DNA from 3 places in the Halomonas sabkhae genome. Region 2 is predicted to be linked to each of the others. Evidence: riboswitches for the same ligand, from Rfam matches in the RefSeq annotation. Region 2 holds a riboswitch; each other region holds the start of a gene.
The links. A riboswitch is a leader RNA that binds a small molecule or an ion and turns the genes downstream of it on or off. The one in region 2 is predicted to bind thiamine pyrophosphate.
Positions count from the first base shown of each region.

Region 1 (5,623 bases), on a different contig from region 2:
TGGCGGTGTACATGCCGCCGCAGGAACCGGGACCGGGAATCGCCGTTTCCTCGATCTGCTTGACGTCGATCAGGTCCATGTCGCCGCGGCTGTGCGCTCCCATGGCCTCGAACACCGACACCAGATCGGTATGGTTGGCACCGGGCATGATGGTGCCGCCATAGACGAAGACACCCGGGCGATTCAGACGCGCCAGTCCCATCACGCAGCCCGGCATGTTCTTGTCGCAGCCGCCCAGGGCCACCACGCCGTCGAACCCTTCGCAGCCCGCCACGGCTTCGATGGAGTCAGCGATCAGTTCCCGCGACACCAGGGAATACTTCATGCCCTCGGTCCCGTTGGCGATGCCATCGGAAATGGTGATGGTGTTGAAGATCACGCCCTTGCCACCGGCGGCATCGGCGCCTTGGCTGGCTTGCTCCGCCAGCTCGGCAATATGGCTGTTGCACGGCGTCACCTGGCTCCAGGTCGAGGCCACCCCGACCTGGGGCTTGGTGAAGTCTTCATCGGAAAAGCCAACCGCGCGCAGCATCGCGCGACTGGCCGACTTGCCGACACCATCGACCACCGGGGCGGAATGCCGGCGGCGTGGATCACTTGGAGTATTGCTCATGCTGAGGCCCTTTTCGGATTGCTAGTCAGGCTTTAAAGGGTGACTGTCCGCGGTCGGCCTGGCAACCCGTAAACAGCGCATTTGCCGCGCACCGATGCCGCCGATCAGGCCATACAGCGCGCCGCCACTTCAGTCAGCGTGATAAACGGCATCGTGAAAAGCGCGCTCACAAGCCACCGTTTCGCGAAAACGTTTTACCACACCCGCGAACGCCTCATCCTCCAGCCGGGACATTTCTTCCTCCAGGCGCCGCCGCAACCAGGCAACGAAGGTTCGGAAATCAGGATTGTCATGCAGGTCGATCCACTCTTCCATCAACGGCTGAAGCCCCTCCGAGCGCTCGACACGCGTGGCCCACTCCAGGTACAGCCACTCGGTGACCACCAACACGGCCAGCATTTCGGCATAGCGCGTACTCCGAGCGCCCTCCTGATGCAGGGCGGTATCCTTCAACAGCTGTCGAAAATCACGCGTGGCCGGCAGGTACTCGGCCTCGGCCGACACACCGTAGGCCTCGAAGGTACGCTGGAAGGTGCTGTTCTCGTCACTGGTCAGCATGCCCATGAACTGCCCGAGCACGACCCGATCCTGCATACCGGGAGCGTGACCGATCGCCTGTCCGAGCAAAGCGGTAAAGGGGTCGACGAAGCCATAGTCCTGCACCATGTAGGCGGCGAATTTCTGGTCTGTCAGTCGCCTGGCGGCCAGCGCATCGAATAACGGGTGGTGCACGGTCCGCGACCAGTCCGGCTCACTGACTTCCCGCAACCACTCAGTCAGGCGCGGCGACGCCTGACGCTCGGCCCACTGCGTCCATTCGGCAATACTACTCATGCATCGCCTCCGTCGCTTGTCAGGGAAGCACGCGGAGCCGGCCAGGCCATGGCGATGGCCACGCTGACCAGCGCCGACGCCAGCAGGGCCCCGACAAAGGGCGCGAGCGCCGGAATGCCGCCCGGAAAGCTCGCCGCCTGAATGCCTGCCAGCAGGCTGCCCTGGGCCCACCAACCGGGCACGACAGCACCCACCAGACCCGCCATGCCGCCGACCATTGCCGCCAGCGAGCCCATGCGTCGCCAGACGCCGAGCAGCACCGGCACGATGGTCGCCGCGCACAACAGATCGGCAATCAGGAACAGGCGCAGTACCGAAAGCTCCTGCAACGCAATGACCACCACTGGCAACATCAGGCCCACGGTCACCAGACGCGCCGCGCCGACGGACAGGCCGCTGCGGCCGGAACCGGCCACCACCAACGAGGCAATGGCCGTCTGCAGGGTGTCCACACTCGAGGCGACCAGCGTCACGGCCAGCACCAGCGCCGGAATGGCCAGCCAGCCCGGCGCTTCGGACAGCAGGGCAAAGAACGGCATGGGCGGTTCACCGAGCGACAACCCATGCATGACCGCGAGCATGCCCAGGCCGCCGATGGCCATGATGACCAACAGCACCCCGACACCACCCAACAGGGCGCCACGGCCCAGGGCACGCTGGTCCTCGGCGGCCCAGACGCGCTGCCAGTAGCCCTGATGAAAGAGCTCGGCGGAGGTCACGGCGATAACCAGGGTCAGGGCCACCGCGAGGGCATCCATCGGCGGTGTCTGCGGCAGGGATGCCTGCTCGGGCATGGGCGGCAGCACCCAGAGCACGACCCCCGTCACCAGGATCAGTAACGCCAGCAGCAACCAGCCCTGCCAACTATCCGTGGCCAGGCTGGCACGCAGCCCGCCGACCGCCGTATAGGTCAGGGTAACGAGGGCCACCCCGATGACCACGGCGCTCGACGGCACTTCGGAGAGCAGCGACGCAATGGCACCGATGGCGGTCAACTCGGCGGCCAGGAAACAGCCCATGTAGAGAATCGACACCAGGGTGACCCAGCGGCGCACCCCGGCGCCATAACAGGCTTCGGCAAACTCGCCGATGCTCCGCCCCTCGGGCAGGTAGCGCCGGATCATCGGCCCATACAGACTGAGCACCACCAGCGGCAGGGCCGACCCCAGCGCATAACCGAGCAGCGCCAGGGGGCCCACCATGGCGCCGATCTCGGGCGGGGCGAAGAGAATCCAGGCCCCCATGCCGGAGGCCAGAAAGGAAACACCCAACGAGCGCGCACTCTGGGAGTTACGCGCCGTCACATAGTCATCGAGGGGGCCTTCGGCCCGGCGGGCCCGCAGGCCCAGAAAGGCAAAACACAACAGAGCCGCGCCCAGCACGGCTGACGTCAGGTAAGGCATGTCGCACTTCCTCCGCCGGTACAAACCGGATCAGGTTCCAGGGTCAGCGTCGGACGCTCTCTCAGCCCCGGTGTAGCGGGTGGGGCTCCCCTGGCGACAGTGAATTGAATTGTGAGTCGCTGAGCGGATAGGCCATGACATGGCGAACCCGCCGTCAACGCGTGCCCATGATGCCACATCATCGGCCCGATGCTAACTCTGGTTCCCGTCCATCGGCCCGCGGATGCCGGACCCGGTACAGCAAGCCCTGCGGCGACCCCAGGGCTCCCTCCTCTCCAATCACCTCATCTCATCTCATAAAAGCATGATTATAATCCACAAATCACGCCATCATCGAATTAGCACAATAAAACCATTTATTACTACTTGTGTCATACTCTAAATGAACTATTGTTAATAGACACAGCTCAGGAGAGATTCACACAGGAGCTGTATTCAATGCCCAAGCTTCATGGGAGGTCAAAATGACTACCCTCATTCGCCATCGCCAACACAAGGTCGCTACGGCCAGCGAAGGCCCTGAAGCTGCCGAGCGCATTGAGCAAGGCAAACTGAAACACCAGCGGAAGGCACATTTCGGTCGCTCGATGTGGATGGCAGCTGGTACCTGCCTGGTGGCAGGCTTGATGATCACGACACAGGCCATCGCCGCAGGCAGCACTATCAGGTTTCAGGGTGCTATTTCAGAGCCGGGCTGCGAAACGCAGATGCAGACCACCAACTCGCTGCCGCGCACAGAGTGCTACATCAGTGAGCAGGGTGTATCTCGAGAGGTTTCGGCAACCAGCACGGCTGAACAAAGCTGGCACACACTGGACGGTGAGCGCCTGACAGGCGGGGAAGGCCAGATCATGCAGTACCTGCAGCAATCACCGGGTTACATGCGACTGACCTACCGCTGATTTGCCTCACCCGATTCCATCTGGAGCATGAGACATCATCATCAACGCGGCAGTAGACACAGGGTCAACGAGACCCCCACTTGATCCATCAGCGAGGTATTCACTCATCAACACCAACCTCTGGCGAAGAAAGCGCAGTACCTTCCCTTGATATGGCCATGACCGGGACGTCATGGCCTTTTTTTGGTGCTCAGAAAGCGGTGTCCATGACCTCCGTGACGTCCAGCCGCTCATCGACCCGGCAGATCCGCCGCCACTTGTCGAAGGTCAGGCAGGGGTGCGAGGCGCCAAAGGCCACCACATCGCCGATGCGCACATCATCGGCCGAGTCCGGCAGGCGGATGAAGGCATGCTGGTCCATCAGCCTGGTGATCTCCCAGCCGTCGACGCTCAGCACCTCGTCCACCGCGCCGCCTTCCCGATAGCGGCGCAATGGTTCGGGCAACTGATCGGCGCCGATATCGCGCTTGCCCAGCGCCACGATGGCCAATCCCGGTTCCGGCAGGGACTGCACCTGAGCAAAGACCTCGAGCGCCGGGCGCAGGCCTGCGTGCAGATCGGGGCGGCGTGACAGCACACCCTGCTGGGCCTGGCGGTAGATGCCGTGATCATGCACCACATAGCAGCCGGGACGAATCACCGGCGTGAAGCGTCGACGCAGCTCGGCCGTATCGAAGGCCTCGGCGATCAGGTCGTACCAGGCCGACCCCGACGCGGTGATAATGGGCAGGTCCACGGCGAACCGCCCCTCGTCGTCGAGGCAACGCGCCGCCTCGACCAGCCGCGTGGCATAATCGCGAATCGCCGGTACCGGATCCTCGGCATGCACCACGCCCTCGTAGCCCTCCATGCCGGCCAGGGCCAGGCCCGGCTCGGCATCGACGACCCGCGCCAGTTCCCTGACCGCCTCCACGGAGCGGCAGCCGGTACGGCCGCCCGCGACGCCCAGCTCGATCAGCACCTTGAGCGTCAGGTTGCGTTTGGCGAAAAAGTGCCCGAGTTCCCGGGCGTTGTCCTCACTATCGACCACGCAATGGAAGTCAGCGCCCGCCTCGAGCAATTCGGCGATGATTGCCATGTTGGCCTGGCCCACCAGTTGGTTGGCCATCAGTACGCGCACGACGCCACTGGCAAAGGCTGCGCGGCACTGTGGCGCGGTGGCCAGGGTGATGCCCCAGGCCCCCGCCTCGAGCTGGCGACGGAACAGCGCCGGCGTCATGGTGGTCTTGCCGTGTGGTGCCAGCCGGGCGCCATGCGACTCGGCAAAACGCTGCATCCACGCCAGGTTATGCGCCAGCGCCGCCTCATGCAGCACCGCCGCCGGCAGGCTCACCCCGCCCAGCAATGACGGCCCGAGTTCCGGTGTGCCCTTGTGGCCCAGCTTCGATAACGAATCCTGCATGCAACCTCTCTTGGCTGACGAATCATGACGCGCCGAATCAACTCAGCGATATGGTGCTGTTGATGCCGCTGGAAACGTTTTCGGGCTCGAACCAGCGGGCGGTAACGGTCTTGGTCTGCGTCCAGAAGGCAACGGCCTGCTTGCCGTTGGGGCCCATGTCGCCCAGCTTCGACCCTCGCGAGCCGGTGAAACTGAAATAGGCCACCGGCACCGGAATCGGCACATTGATGCCCACCTGGCCGACGTCGATGTCGGACTCGAAGCGCCGCGCGACCCAGCCGGAGTTGGTGAAGATCGAGGTACCGTTGCCATTGGGGTTGGCATTGATGAAGTCGATGGCCTCATCCAGCGTCTCGACCGCCACCACACAGAGTACCGGGCCGAAGACCTCCTCGCGATAGATCGTCATCTCCGGCGTGACATCGCTGAACAGTGTCGGGCCGACGAAGTTGCCATCCGGATACCCGTC
Region 1 is NZ_JAUFPM010000006.1:85,852-91,474, forward strand. Features, by position in the region: gene ilvD (dihydroxy-acid dehydratase) at 1-613, opposite strand, end outside; gene QWY79_RS05020 (TenA family protein) at 743-1,447, opposite strand; gene QWY79_RS05025 (SLC5/6 family protein) at 1,444-2,850, opposite strand; TPP riboswitch at 2,840-2,952, opposite strand; gene QWY79_RS05030 (hypothetical protein) at 3,315-3,752, shown strand; gene QWY79_RS05035 (amino acid deaminase) at 3,943-5,154, opposite strand; gene QWY79_RS05040 (CoA-acylating methylmalonate-semialdehyde dehydrogenase) at 5,192-5,623, opposite strand, start outside.
Region 1: it holds a riboswitch for thiamine pyrophosphate, as region 2 does, so the genes downstream of both, QWY79_RS05025 (SLC5/6 family protein) here and thiM (hydroxyethylthiazole kinase) in region 2, are expected to answer to the same signal.

Region 2 (5,623 bases):
CTGGCCAGGAAGTAGAGCGAGAAGCCCATTTCCTCGAAATCCAGCTTGCGCAGGACCTGCATGCCGAAGACGCGCGAGTAGAACTCGAGCGCGGTCTGCGGATCCTTGACGCGCAGCATGGTGTGGTTCAAGCGGAATCCCCGGGTCTCGCTGGCCGGGGCCTGCACGCCGGGATGCTGTTCGCCCTGAAAGCTCATGTCATGCTCCTTGTCTGGTCGCAAATAAGGTCGTGCAAAGGTGTACCCCCTTGCATGGGGGCGCGGCCCGCGGATTTCCACCCGTCTCGGCATGGCAGTCATCGCAGGGGGAATCTACATTCAAGTAGTACACCGCTACCAAGGGGGTCATCATGACCACCGACGCGACACTGGGTGACCATATCACCTACAAGCAGCTGGTCCGTGCCGTTTCTCACGGCTTTGCGCCGATCGTGGAAGTCGAGTCCCAGGATGGCATCTACACCGTGCGCTTCCACCATGCCGGCGGAGTATCCACGCTCTCCGACAAGGAAGGCAGGACCTGCACCTACCTGGGTACCGGGCAGATCCGTGAGCTGCTGGGCGAGGCGGGACTAACGCATGGCGTGCTCACCTGGGATGACCAGTGCGGTGACGAGATGATCGGGGTGCCCGGACACGCCATGACACCGGAAGAGCGCCTGACGCACGGCACGCGTATCGCCTTCCAGTGAGGGCCGCCAGGGGTTAGGCTTGGCGAGTGATGCCCACATCCTTGCCCAGTGCCTCGGGAGCCCCGCATGTCAGCCTGCCCCAACCCTGCTCGCCCCTGCCTGCCGCGCTGGCCACTGGCGTTGATGCTGTTGCTGTGGCTGGCCGGTTGCGCCGGGCCGGACCTGGCCACCCGCGACGCGGGCGGCCTTTCCATGGAACGCACCATGATCCTGGCGGAAGCCCGTCAGGCACTCGGCACACCCTATCGCTATGGCGGCGATACCCTCAGCGGCCTGGACTGCTCGGGGCTGGTTCAGCTGACTTACGCCCGCGCCGGCATCAGCGTGCCGCGCACCTCCAGTCAGCAGTTCGACCGCCTGCCGCCCATCGACACCGCCCGCCCGGGGGATCTGTTGTTCTTCGACACCAGCGGCGGCGGCGATGCCAGCCACGTCGGCATCTACCTGGGCAACAATCGGATGATTCATGCCCCGGGGCGCGGGCGCCAGGTGACCACCACCCCGCTGGGGCTGGATTATTGGCAGGAGCGGTTTCTCGGCGCCGCCGCGCCGGCACCTTGATTTGGCCGAGTCACGAGAAACGAGCTGCGAGCAGTTGGGAGTCGAGATAATGCGCGGTGCTTGCCCAGGCACATGGCGAGTATCGAGTAGCGAGGGACGAGCGGCTGGGAGCCGGATTGATGCCACGGTGCATATCCATGCACAGGACGGCTCGAAGCTCGTATCTCGAAGCTCGAAGCTCGAAGCTCGAAGCTCGTGCTAACCATATCACCACAGGTTGTTTCCCCAACCCATTGCCCCCATGTAATGCTGAGGCCGTCGATACGGCAGCGCGTGGGCGATGCCATCAACTCAACCCAGAGGAGCCTGACATGTCATTGCAACTCGGCGATATCGCACCAGATTTCACGCAGGAAAGCACGGCTGGCACCATCAACTTCCATGAGTGGGCCGGGGACAACTGGGTCATCCTGTTCTCGCATCCCAAGGATTTCACCCCGGTGTGCACCACCGAGCTGGGTGAGGTCTCGCGGCTCAAGCCGGAATTCGACAAGCGCAACACCAGGGCCATCGGCCTGTCCGTCGACCCGCTGGAAGACCATGAAAAGTGGGCCGGCGATATTCAGGACACCCAGGGCCAGGGCCTGAACTTCCCGCTGCTCGCGGATGGTGATCGCAAGGTCAGCGACCTGTACGGCATGATCCACCCCAACGCCAACGACACCCTGACGGTGCGTAGCGTCTTCATCATCGATCCGAACAAGAAGGTCCGCCTGACCATCACCTATCCGGCCAGCACCGGTCGCAACTTCGCCGAAGTGCTGCGCGTGCTGGACAGCCTGCAGCTCACCGACGAGCACAAGCTGGCCACACCAGTGAACTGGCAGGATGGCGATGACTGCATCATCGTACCGGCAGTCAGCAACGAGGAGGCGCAGAAGCTCTTCCCACAAGGCTGGGACGAGCAGAAGCCGTATCTGCGTGTGGTCAAGCAGCCCAAGCGCTCTTGATCGCCCGGCGGCGGTGGCCGATGCCACTGCCGCCTCTTTACAGATGCGGCGCCACCGCGGATAGTAAAAGCCTGACGACAGGGGCGCCGGCGGCGATGCCGACCGGCTGAGATGCACCCTCACCACCTGACCCGGATAATGCCGGCGGAGGGAGTCGTGCCGGCCCTGCCTCGCTGGCACCTCCCCTCGCCCGGGAGTTGCCATGCACAGCATCGATCTCGCCAGCCACCTGCGCCGCATGCGCCAGGCCCGCCCGCTGGTGCACAACATCACCAATCATGTCGCCATGAATACCATGGCCAATGTGCTGCTGGCGCTGGGCGCCTCGCCGGCCATGGCCCATGCCCGCGAAGAAGTCGCCGAGTTTGCGCGCCTGGCCGGGGCCGTGACCCTGAACATCGGCACCCTGTCGCCGCACTGGGTGGATGCCATGGAGGACGCCGCCCGCGCCGCCAATGAGGCTGGCACTCCCTGGGTACTCGATCCCGTCGCGGTGGGCGCCACGGCGCTGCGCCGTGATGCCGGCCAGCGTCTGCTGGCGCTTTCGCCGACCGTCATACGCGGCAATGCCTCGGAAATCCTGTCACTGGCGAATCAGGGCAGTGGTGGCCAAGGCGTCGACAGTACCGACACCAGCGACGATGCCGAGAGTGCCGCCGTGACGCTGGCACAGCGCACCGGTGGGGTCGTCGCCGTGACCGGCGAAACGGACCTGGTGACCGACGGTCGGCGCCTGGCACGTATCGCCGGCGGGCATGCCCTGATGCCGCTGGTCACCACCCTGGGCTGTGCCCTGAGCGGCGTGGTAGGCGCATACCTGGCGGTGGCCGAGGATCCCTTCGAGGCCTGTGTGGCGGCACTCGCCAGCTATGCCGAGGCCGGCCGCCTGGCCGGCGAAGAGGCGCAGGGCCCCGGCAGCTTCAGCGTCGCCTTCATCGACGCCGTGTATCGACTCGACCCCGAGACCCTGAACCGCCAGGCCCGAGTGGAGCTCTACGATGCGCCTTGATCTCTCGCTCTATCTGGTCACCGACCCCGAACTGTGCGCCGAGCGCGGCCTGGAAGACACCGTCCTCGCCGCCGTGGCAGGCGGCGTGACCCTGGTGCAGCTGCGCGACAAGCAGGCCGGCGATGCCGAGCTGATTCCGGTGGCCCGACGCCTCAAGGCTGCCCTGGCGGGTAGCGGCGTGCCGCTGTTGATCAATGATCGGTTGGAGGTCGCCCTGGCCAGTGGCGCCGATGGCCTGCATATCGGCCAGGACGACGGCGAGGTCCATGAAGCCCGCGCCGCCCTGGGGCCGGAAGCCATTCTAGGCCTTTCGGTGCAGACCCATGACCAGCTGGCCAGGGTCGATACGACGCGGCTCGACTATCTGGGGCTGGGGCCGGTGTTTGCCACGCCCAGCAAGCAGGACCACGCGGCCCCGCTCGGTTTCGACGGGCTGGCCGCCCTGGCCGGCGCCAGCCCACTGCCCACGGTGGCCATCGGCGGTCTCAAGGCCGAGCACGCCGCGGCCGTGCAGCGCGCGGGCGTCAACGGCATGGCCGTGATCTCGGCCATCTGCGGCACACCCGACCCGCAAGCCGCGGCGCGCGCCTTTCCGTACTTCGGCCAGACCTGCTGAGTAGCGATCTCAGGCCGTGGGGCGCCGATTCAACGCCACGCGCCGCTCATGGTAGGCGATCGCCAGGCCACTGAGGATGATCAGCGAGCCGCCCACCAGCACCCACAGGTCCGGCACTTCGTCCCAGATCCACCAGCCCAGCAGCACGGCCCACAGCAGTGCCGTGTAGTCGAAGGGTGCGGCCAGCGCCGCGGGGGCGTAACGGAAGGCCAGGGTCAGCCCGATCATGGCGCCCACCCCCAGCACTCCGGCCAGCAGGAAGAACGGCCAGTGGATCGGCGCCGGCATCTGCCAGACCCAGGGCAGGGTCGCCGCCGACACCAGCATCGGCACCAGAGTGGTGTAGAAGACCATGGCCCAGAGGTGCTCGCGATCACCGTAACGCCGCGCGGTGATCATGGTCAGCGCATAGCAGATCGCCGCCCCGATCACGATCAGGGCCGCCGGCTGGAAGCTCTCTCCGCCGGGACGGACCACCACCAGTACGCCGGCAAAGCCGACCAGCGTCGCCAGCAGTGTCGTGCGATCGACCCGCTCACCCAGCAGCGGCACCGAGAGCAGATTGACGAACAAGGGCGCGGCGAAGGCGATGGCCGTGGTCTCGGCCAGCGGCAGCAGCGTCAGCCCCCACATGAAGCAGACCATGGTGCCGGTGAAGACCAGCCCGCGCAGCAGGTGGCCCCCCGGCCGACGCGTCCTGAGCTTGCGCAGCCCGCCGCTGAACCGCGCGATCAGGGCGATCAGCGGCAGCGACACCAGGGTGCGAAAGAAGATGATCTGCAGCGGCGAGTGCGTCTCGCCCAGCCACTTGGTAATGGCATCGCCGAGTGCCAGGCACAGCACGCCGCCGCACATGCACAGGATGCCCTTGAACGATGACGACATGACCTCTCCTCGTCGCTGTGCCGTCGCAATGAAACACCCCACCGGCAGGGCCGATGGGGTGCTGAATAGCCTGGGCCCGGTAACGGGCTACCACCTTGACGCTAACGACTCGGGCAGGACGCGGCAACCCCGCCCTTGGTCTCAAGCCTGAATCAGAACGATGCCTGCACCACCATGCAGTCCATCCCCTGAGCCTGCAGGCGACGGCAGGCACTGCGCGCCTGGCTCTCGCCCATGTCCACCAGGCGGGCCCGATAGACGCCGGCCTCGGCCACGTGCGGCACGGCTACACGGGCATCGGCCAGTTCGGAGGTCAGGCGTTCGGCGGCCCGCGCCGCGAGGCGACGCGCGTTGTCCGAGTCGCTGAAGGCGCCGACCTGCACGCCCCAGCTCCCCGAGGCAGCCGGCTGGTCCTGCTGCTCGGACAGATCGCGAATCGGATCGGACTCGCCGGCAGCCGACGCGGACGCCTCTGCATCGGACGTTGCGGAGGACACGACCGGCCCCGGCTCGGGCGTCGAGGCGTTCGCCTCGGATGCGGTGGTGCTGGAGGCCACGCTACTCGAGGAGGCGGCACTGGACGCAGCGCTACTGGCCGAGGCGTTGCCGGATGACTCGTCGATGGACGCCACCACCGGGCCGGATGTGGATGATGTCGACGCGGCGGGCTGCTCCTGCCGGGGCGTCGAACCGGCGTCTCCCATGCCGGTCTGGCGCGTCTCCGCGACGATGGCTTCGTCACTCGACGGGGCGCTGACCGACCCGGCATTCGCGCCGGCCGCGGATGGCGAGGACGAGCGCGATGCCGGCAGAGAGGCCACCGAGTTGCCGCGGCTGGCCATCATGCCGCCGGAAGACGGCATGGGACGCTCGCTGCGGGGCAGCAGGTAGTCGTTGGCGATGCGGGTATT
Region 2 is NZ_JAUFPM010000012.1:207,316-212,938, forward strand. Features, by position in the region: gene gloA (lactoylglutathione lyase) at 1-197, opposite strand, end outside; gene QWY79_RS09035 (hypothetical protein) at 350-691, shown strand; gene QWY79_RS09040 (C40 family peptidase) at 758-1,252, shown strand; gene QWY79_RS09045 (peroxiredoxin) at 1,564-2,202, shown strand; TPP riboswitch at 2,272-2,372, shown strand; gene thiM (hydroxyethylthiazole kinase) at 2,405-3,211, shown strand; gene thiE (thiamine phosphate synthase) at 3,201-3,827, shown strand; gene QWY79_RS09060 (DMT family transporter) at 3,837-4,712, opposite strand; gene QWY79_RS09065 (D-alanyl-D-alanine carboxypeptidase) at 4,865-5,623, opposite strand, start outside.

Region 3 (5,623 bases), on a different contig from region 2:
CGCTGGGAAGCCTGGTGGCGCTGGACGCCGCCGCCTCATCACACAACGAGCTGTTCGACCGCATTGCCAAGCGGGCAGAGACACTGGCCAGCGAACCCTATGAAGACGCCGACTCGGAGATCCCGGAAGCGCTGGCCGAGCTGGATTACGATCAGTATCGACAGATACGCTTCCGCCAGGAGCACGCCATCTGGCGCGATCAGGGGCTGTTCGAGGTGCAGTTGTTTCACCCCGGTTTTCTCTATGAGCAACCGGTCGACATTCATCTGGTCGAACCCGACGGCGAGCCACGGCCCTTGCCCTTCGATACGTCACGTTTTCGCTATGACGACGCGGTCGAGCACCTGGCCGAGCGGGACTTCGACGACCTCGGCCATGCCGGCTTTCGGCTGCACTACCCACTGAACAGCGGCGAATACCACGACGAGTTCATGGTCTTCCTGGGCGCGTCCTACTTCCGCATGATCGGCCGCGGCCAGGGCTACGGGCTGTCCACGCGCGGCCTGGCCATCGACACCGCGGAACCCCAGGGCGAGGAGTTTCCTGCCTTTCGCGAATTCTGGCTGGTAAAACCCGAGCCGGACGCCACCCGGATGACCGTCATGGCCCTGCTCGACAGTCCCTCGGTGACCGGCGCCTACCGCTTCGACATCGAGCCCGGCCGTCAGACGATCGTCGACACGCACGCCAGGCTGTTCGCCCGCGAGGATGTCAACAAGCTCGGCGTGGCGCCACTGACCAGCATGTTCATGCATGGTGGTCTGGGCGGCTATCCGGCCGACGATTACCGCCTGCGCGTGCATGACTCCAGCGGTCTGGCCTTGCACTCCGGCCAGAGCGAGCGCATCTGGCGACCCTTGAGCAACCCCGAAAAACTGCATATCTCGAGTTTTCAGGATACCTCGCCCAAGGGCTTCGGGCTGGTACAGCGACCGCGCCACTTCGAGGGCTACCTGGATGCCGAGGCACGCTACGAAAAACGCCCCAGTCAGTGGGTCACGCCACTGAGTGACTGGGGCGAGGGCCAGGTCGAGCTGGTCGAGATTCCCTCGGACAGTGAAGCCAACGACAACATCACCGCCTACTGGGTGCCGCAGGAGCCGTTCGAAGCCGGCGAAGCGCGCAGCTATCATTATCGGCTGCAAACCTTCGGCGCCACGCTACCCGACCAGCAGCTCGGCCACGTCATTCGCAGCCGTCAGGGCTGGGCGGCACTACCGGGACAGGACGACCCGCCGCCGCCCAGCCAGCGGCTCTTCATCGTCGATTTCCGGGGCCCCGCCCTGGAGGGACTCGAGGCCGACCAGCCGGTCGAGTCACAGCTGACCACCTCGAATGGCGACATCATTCAGCAGTGGGTACAGCAATTGCCCGATGGCCAGACCTGGCGCGCCAGCTTCCGGCTCGCCCCGGAGGAAGGCACGCCGGCCGACATGCGATTGAAACTGACACTGCGCGGCCAGCCGCTGACCGAAACCTGGAATTATGTCTGGTATCCCGATGAGCGCCGCTGAGTCCCGGGCCATGGTGGCTCCTGTCCCCTTCCGGCGCACCCGGCGGCTGATTTTCGCGCTGCTGGTGGCCGCAACCACGATCCTTGGCCTGTGGACCATGTTCCGCATCCTCCATGTCGGCGGCCTGACGCCACTCGAACTGGCGGTGATGGCGCTGTTCACGGTGACCTTCGGCTGGATTGCGGTCGCCTTCTGGAGTGGCCTGATCGGTTTTGCGCTGTCGATCATGCGCCGCGACCCGCTCAGCCTGGCCCGGGCCTGCGACCCCCGACCGCCGGACACGGCCCACTCGATCACGGCCCTGGTCATGCCGGTCCACAACGAGGATGTCGAACGCGTGGCGGCGGGCCTCGAGGCCACCTGCCGTGACCTGCCGCCACAGACCGCCGCGCGACGCATCGAGGCCTTCGTGCTCAGCGACAGCACGGATGCCGACAGCATCGCTCGCGAGCACGCCGTCATGGCGGCCCTGCAACAGCGACTGGCCGACCACTGCCGGCTGCATTACCGCCACCGCGACAGCAATGCCGGACGCAAGGCGGGCAACCTCGGGGACTTCTGCGAGCGCTGGGGCGCCCATTACGACTTCATGCTGGTACTCGATGCCGACAGCCTGATGAGCGGCGACACCATCCACCAGATGATCGCGCAGATGGAAGCCAACCCGAACCTCGGCCTGCTGCAGACCGTGCCCATCCCGGTTCGCCAGGACAGCCTGTTCGGACGCGCCAACCAGTTCGCCGCCGCCGTCTACTCGCCCATGCTGGCCAGCGGCCTGAGCTTCTGGCAATCCGATGCCGCCAACTACTTCGGTCATAACGCCATCCTGCGCGTCGCGGCGTTCACTGCCCATTGCGGCCTGCCCGAATTGCCCGGCCGGCCTCCGCTGGGCGGCGATATCCTCAGCCACGACTTCGTCGAGGCCGCCCTGCTGCGCCGCGCGGGCTGGGAAGTGCGCATGCGCACCGACCTGGGCGGCAGCTTCGAGGAAATGCCGAGCCATATCCTCGACTACGCCAAGCGCGATCGCCGCTGGGTCCAGGGCAACCTGCAGCATCTGCGATTGCTGGGCGGCAGCGGCCTGCACATGGTCAGCCGGGTGCATTTCCTGTGCGGTGCCCTGGCCTACCTGTCCTCCCTGGTATGGCTGGCGATACTCGTCGTCAGCACCGCCGATGCGCTGCTGCATGCACTGATCGATCCCAACTTCTTCACCTCCGACGCCCAGCTGTTTCCGGACTGGCCGATCTCTCCGCCCAACCTCATCATGCCCTTGCTGGGCGGCACCCTGGCGATGCTGCTGATGCCCAAGGTGCTGGGCGTGGCCCTGGTCTGGCGACAGTCGGCGGCAGCGTTCGGCGGGCGCGCCCGACTGCTCGCCAGCGCCCTCCTGGAAGCCCTGTTCGCCATCCTGATCGCGCCCCTGATGATGGTCTTTCACAGCCGTTTCGTGGTGGAGGTGCTATGCGGCCGTACCGTAGCCTGGAATGCCCAGTCCCGCGAGGGGCGCGCCCTGCCCTGGCGGGACGCCGTTCGCTACACCTGGCCCGGCACTCTGGTGGGCGCCATCTGGGCAGGCGTGACCTGGTGGTACACCCCCGGCTTCTTCTGGTGGTTGACGCCCGTCTGGCTGGGCCTGCTGCTCGCCGCGCCCCTGGTGCGCTTCAGCAGCAGCCTGACCATCGGACGACGCCTGCGCCGACGCGGCCTGCTGCTGGTGCCCAGCGAGACTTCGGTCCCCGCCGTGCTGAGCCACCTGGCCGGTCAGGCCCCGTTGGAGGACGCGGCCGAGCTCACGCCGCCGCCCGCGGAATACCGCCGCGCCATGCCGTTGCAATCCTTTGCCGGCGACTGGGCACTGGCACCGGGTAACAAGAAGGAGTCCGCCACTGGCCCCTGACCCCCCTGTTCAAGCCTCGACGAGGTGTTAGAGTAGAGGCTCTCGCTTGACGGGGTGCCGGTTACACCGGCTGAGATGACGCTCGCCCTCAGGGGCACAGCGTTGATCCCGTGGAACCTGATCCGGGTGGCGGCGACTCATGGTCGCCCGTGAACCGGCGTAGGGAATCAAGCGCAGCGCCCGGTGCCGCTATACCGGTCGTCCTGCCCGCTCGTTTCGCTGCGCCCACATGCCGGATCCCGACACCGGAGACATGATGGGTTACCAATTTCACGACCTGACCGACGCCTGCCAGACTGACTGGCGCGCCTACATCGAGCACGACTTCGTGCGTTCGCTGGGCGATGGCAACCTGGCCCCCGAGGCCTTTCGTCACTACCTGCAACAGGACTATCTGTTCCTGATTCACTTCTCGCGCGCCTATGCCCTGGCGGCCTACAAGAGCCACGACCTGGCCGAGCTGCGCCACGCCTTCGAGGGCCTCAAGACCATCCTCGACGTCGAGCTCGATCTGCATGTGGGATTCTGCCGCGAATGGGGCATCAGCGAGGAGGACCTGGCCAGACTGCCCGAAGCCCGCGCTACCCTGGCCTACACGCGCTATGTGCTGGACACCGGCAGCCGCGGCGACCTGCTCGACCTGCACGTGGCGCTGGCGCCCTGCCTGGTGGGTTACGGCGAGATCGCCAACTGGTTGAACGCGCGACCGAGCACCCTGCGGGGCGACGCCAACCCCTTCGAGTCCTGGATCGCCATGTACGCGAGTGATGACTTCCAGGCCGCCATGCGCGACGAGATCGCCTGGCTCGACGCCCGTCTGGCCGAGGTGACGCCGGCGCGTTTCGCTCGACTGGCGGAGATCTTCCGCGACGCCACCCGCCTGGAAATCGACTTCTGGCAGATGGGCCTCGACCAGACCGCTTGAAGCCCCGGTGGTCTAGGTCGCCACTCTCGGACACCAGCGTTGGTGGGTGCCGGATGCCATCCACCCTGTGGGCTGGCATGCTATCTGCATGAGACGTTCCGGTTCCTGACGCGAGAGTGGCGGCCATGATGCCCAGATCACATTCCACACCGATCGATGCGGCGCAATTTCGGCGCCGCACCCACCAGCATCTGGAGATGCTGTATGGCCCGCGGGCCGATGAAGTCCTGCGCCGCCTGGAAACCCTGCTGACTCACCAGGCCCCGGCCAGATCGACGCCGGACACAGCCCCTGTGCCCCTGTGGAGCCAGCGTGACCAGTGGCTGATCAGCTACGGCGACAGCCTGGTCGCCGATGACATGCCGCCCCTGCAGGTGCTCGAGGACTTCCTGAACCGCCACCTGGGCGACACCCTGAGCGGCGTGCATATCCTGCCCTTCTTCCCCTGGAGCAGCGATGACGGCTTCTCGGTCATTCACTATCGCGAGGTCAATGCCGAGCTCGGTGACTGGGATGACATCCAACGCCTGGGCCAGCGCTTCGATCTGGGGGTCGACCTGGTACTCAACCACGTCTCGCGGGAGTCGCTGTGGTTTACCGACTACCTGACCGGCAGCCAGCCGGGCCGCGACTACTTCATCGAGATGGACCCGGATACCGACCTCTCGGCGGTCGTGCGGCCGCGCAGCTCGCCATTGCTGGTCAAGGTGCCGACCCGGCGCGGGGTGCGCCACCTGTGGGCGACCTTCTCGGAAGACCAGATCGACCTGAACTTCGCCAATCCGGATGTGCTGCTGGAGTTCATCGGCATCCTGCTGTTCTATCTCGACCAGGGCGCCAGAGTGATACGCCTGGATGCCATCGCCTATCTCTGGAAGCAGGTGGGTACGTCCTGCATACATTTGCCCCAGACCCACGAGGTGGTGCGCCTGCTGCGCACCATCATCGACCATGTCGCCCCCGATGCCCTGCTGCTGACCGAGACCAATGTGCCCCACGAGGAAAACATCAGCTACTTCGGCCTCGATCGACTGGCGGCCCCCGACGCGGGCGACGCGTCCCCTGACGAGGCGCATCTGGTCTATCAGTTCCCCCTGCCGCCCCTGCTGCTGCACACCCTGACCTGCGGCGAAGCCGGCACCCTGGCAGCCTGGCTGCGCAGCCTGCCCGAACTGCCCCCGGGCTGCAGCTTCCTGAATTTCACGGCAAGCCACGACGGCATCGGCGTTCGCCCCCTGGAAGGCTGGCTGCCACAGCACGACATCGATGCCCTGGTCGAACTGA
Region 3 is NZ_JAUFPM010000017.1:274,594-280,216, reverse strand. Features, by position in the region: gene QWY79_RS12075 (OpgD/OpgG family glucan biosynthesis protein) at 1-1,514, shown strand, start outside; gene mdoH (glucans biosynthesis glucosyltransferase MdoH) at 1,525-3,414, shown strand; TPP riboswitch at 3,455-3,598, shown strand; gene tenA (thiaminase II) at 3,671-4,339, shown strand; gene QWY79_RS12060 (sugar phosphorylase) at 4,468-5,623, shown strand, end outside.
Region 3: it holds a riboswitch for thiamine pyrophosphate, as region 2 does, so the genes downstream of both, tenA (thiaminase II) here and thiM (hydroxyethylthiazole kinase) in region 2, are expected to answer to the same signal.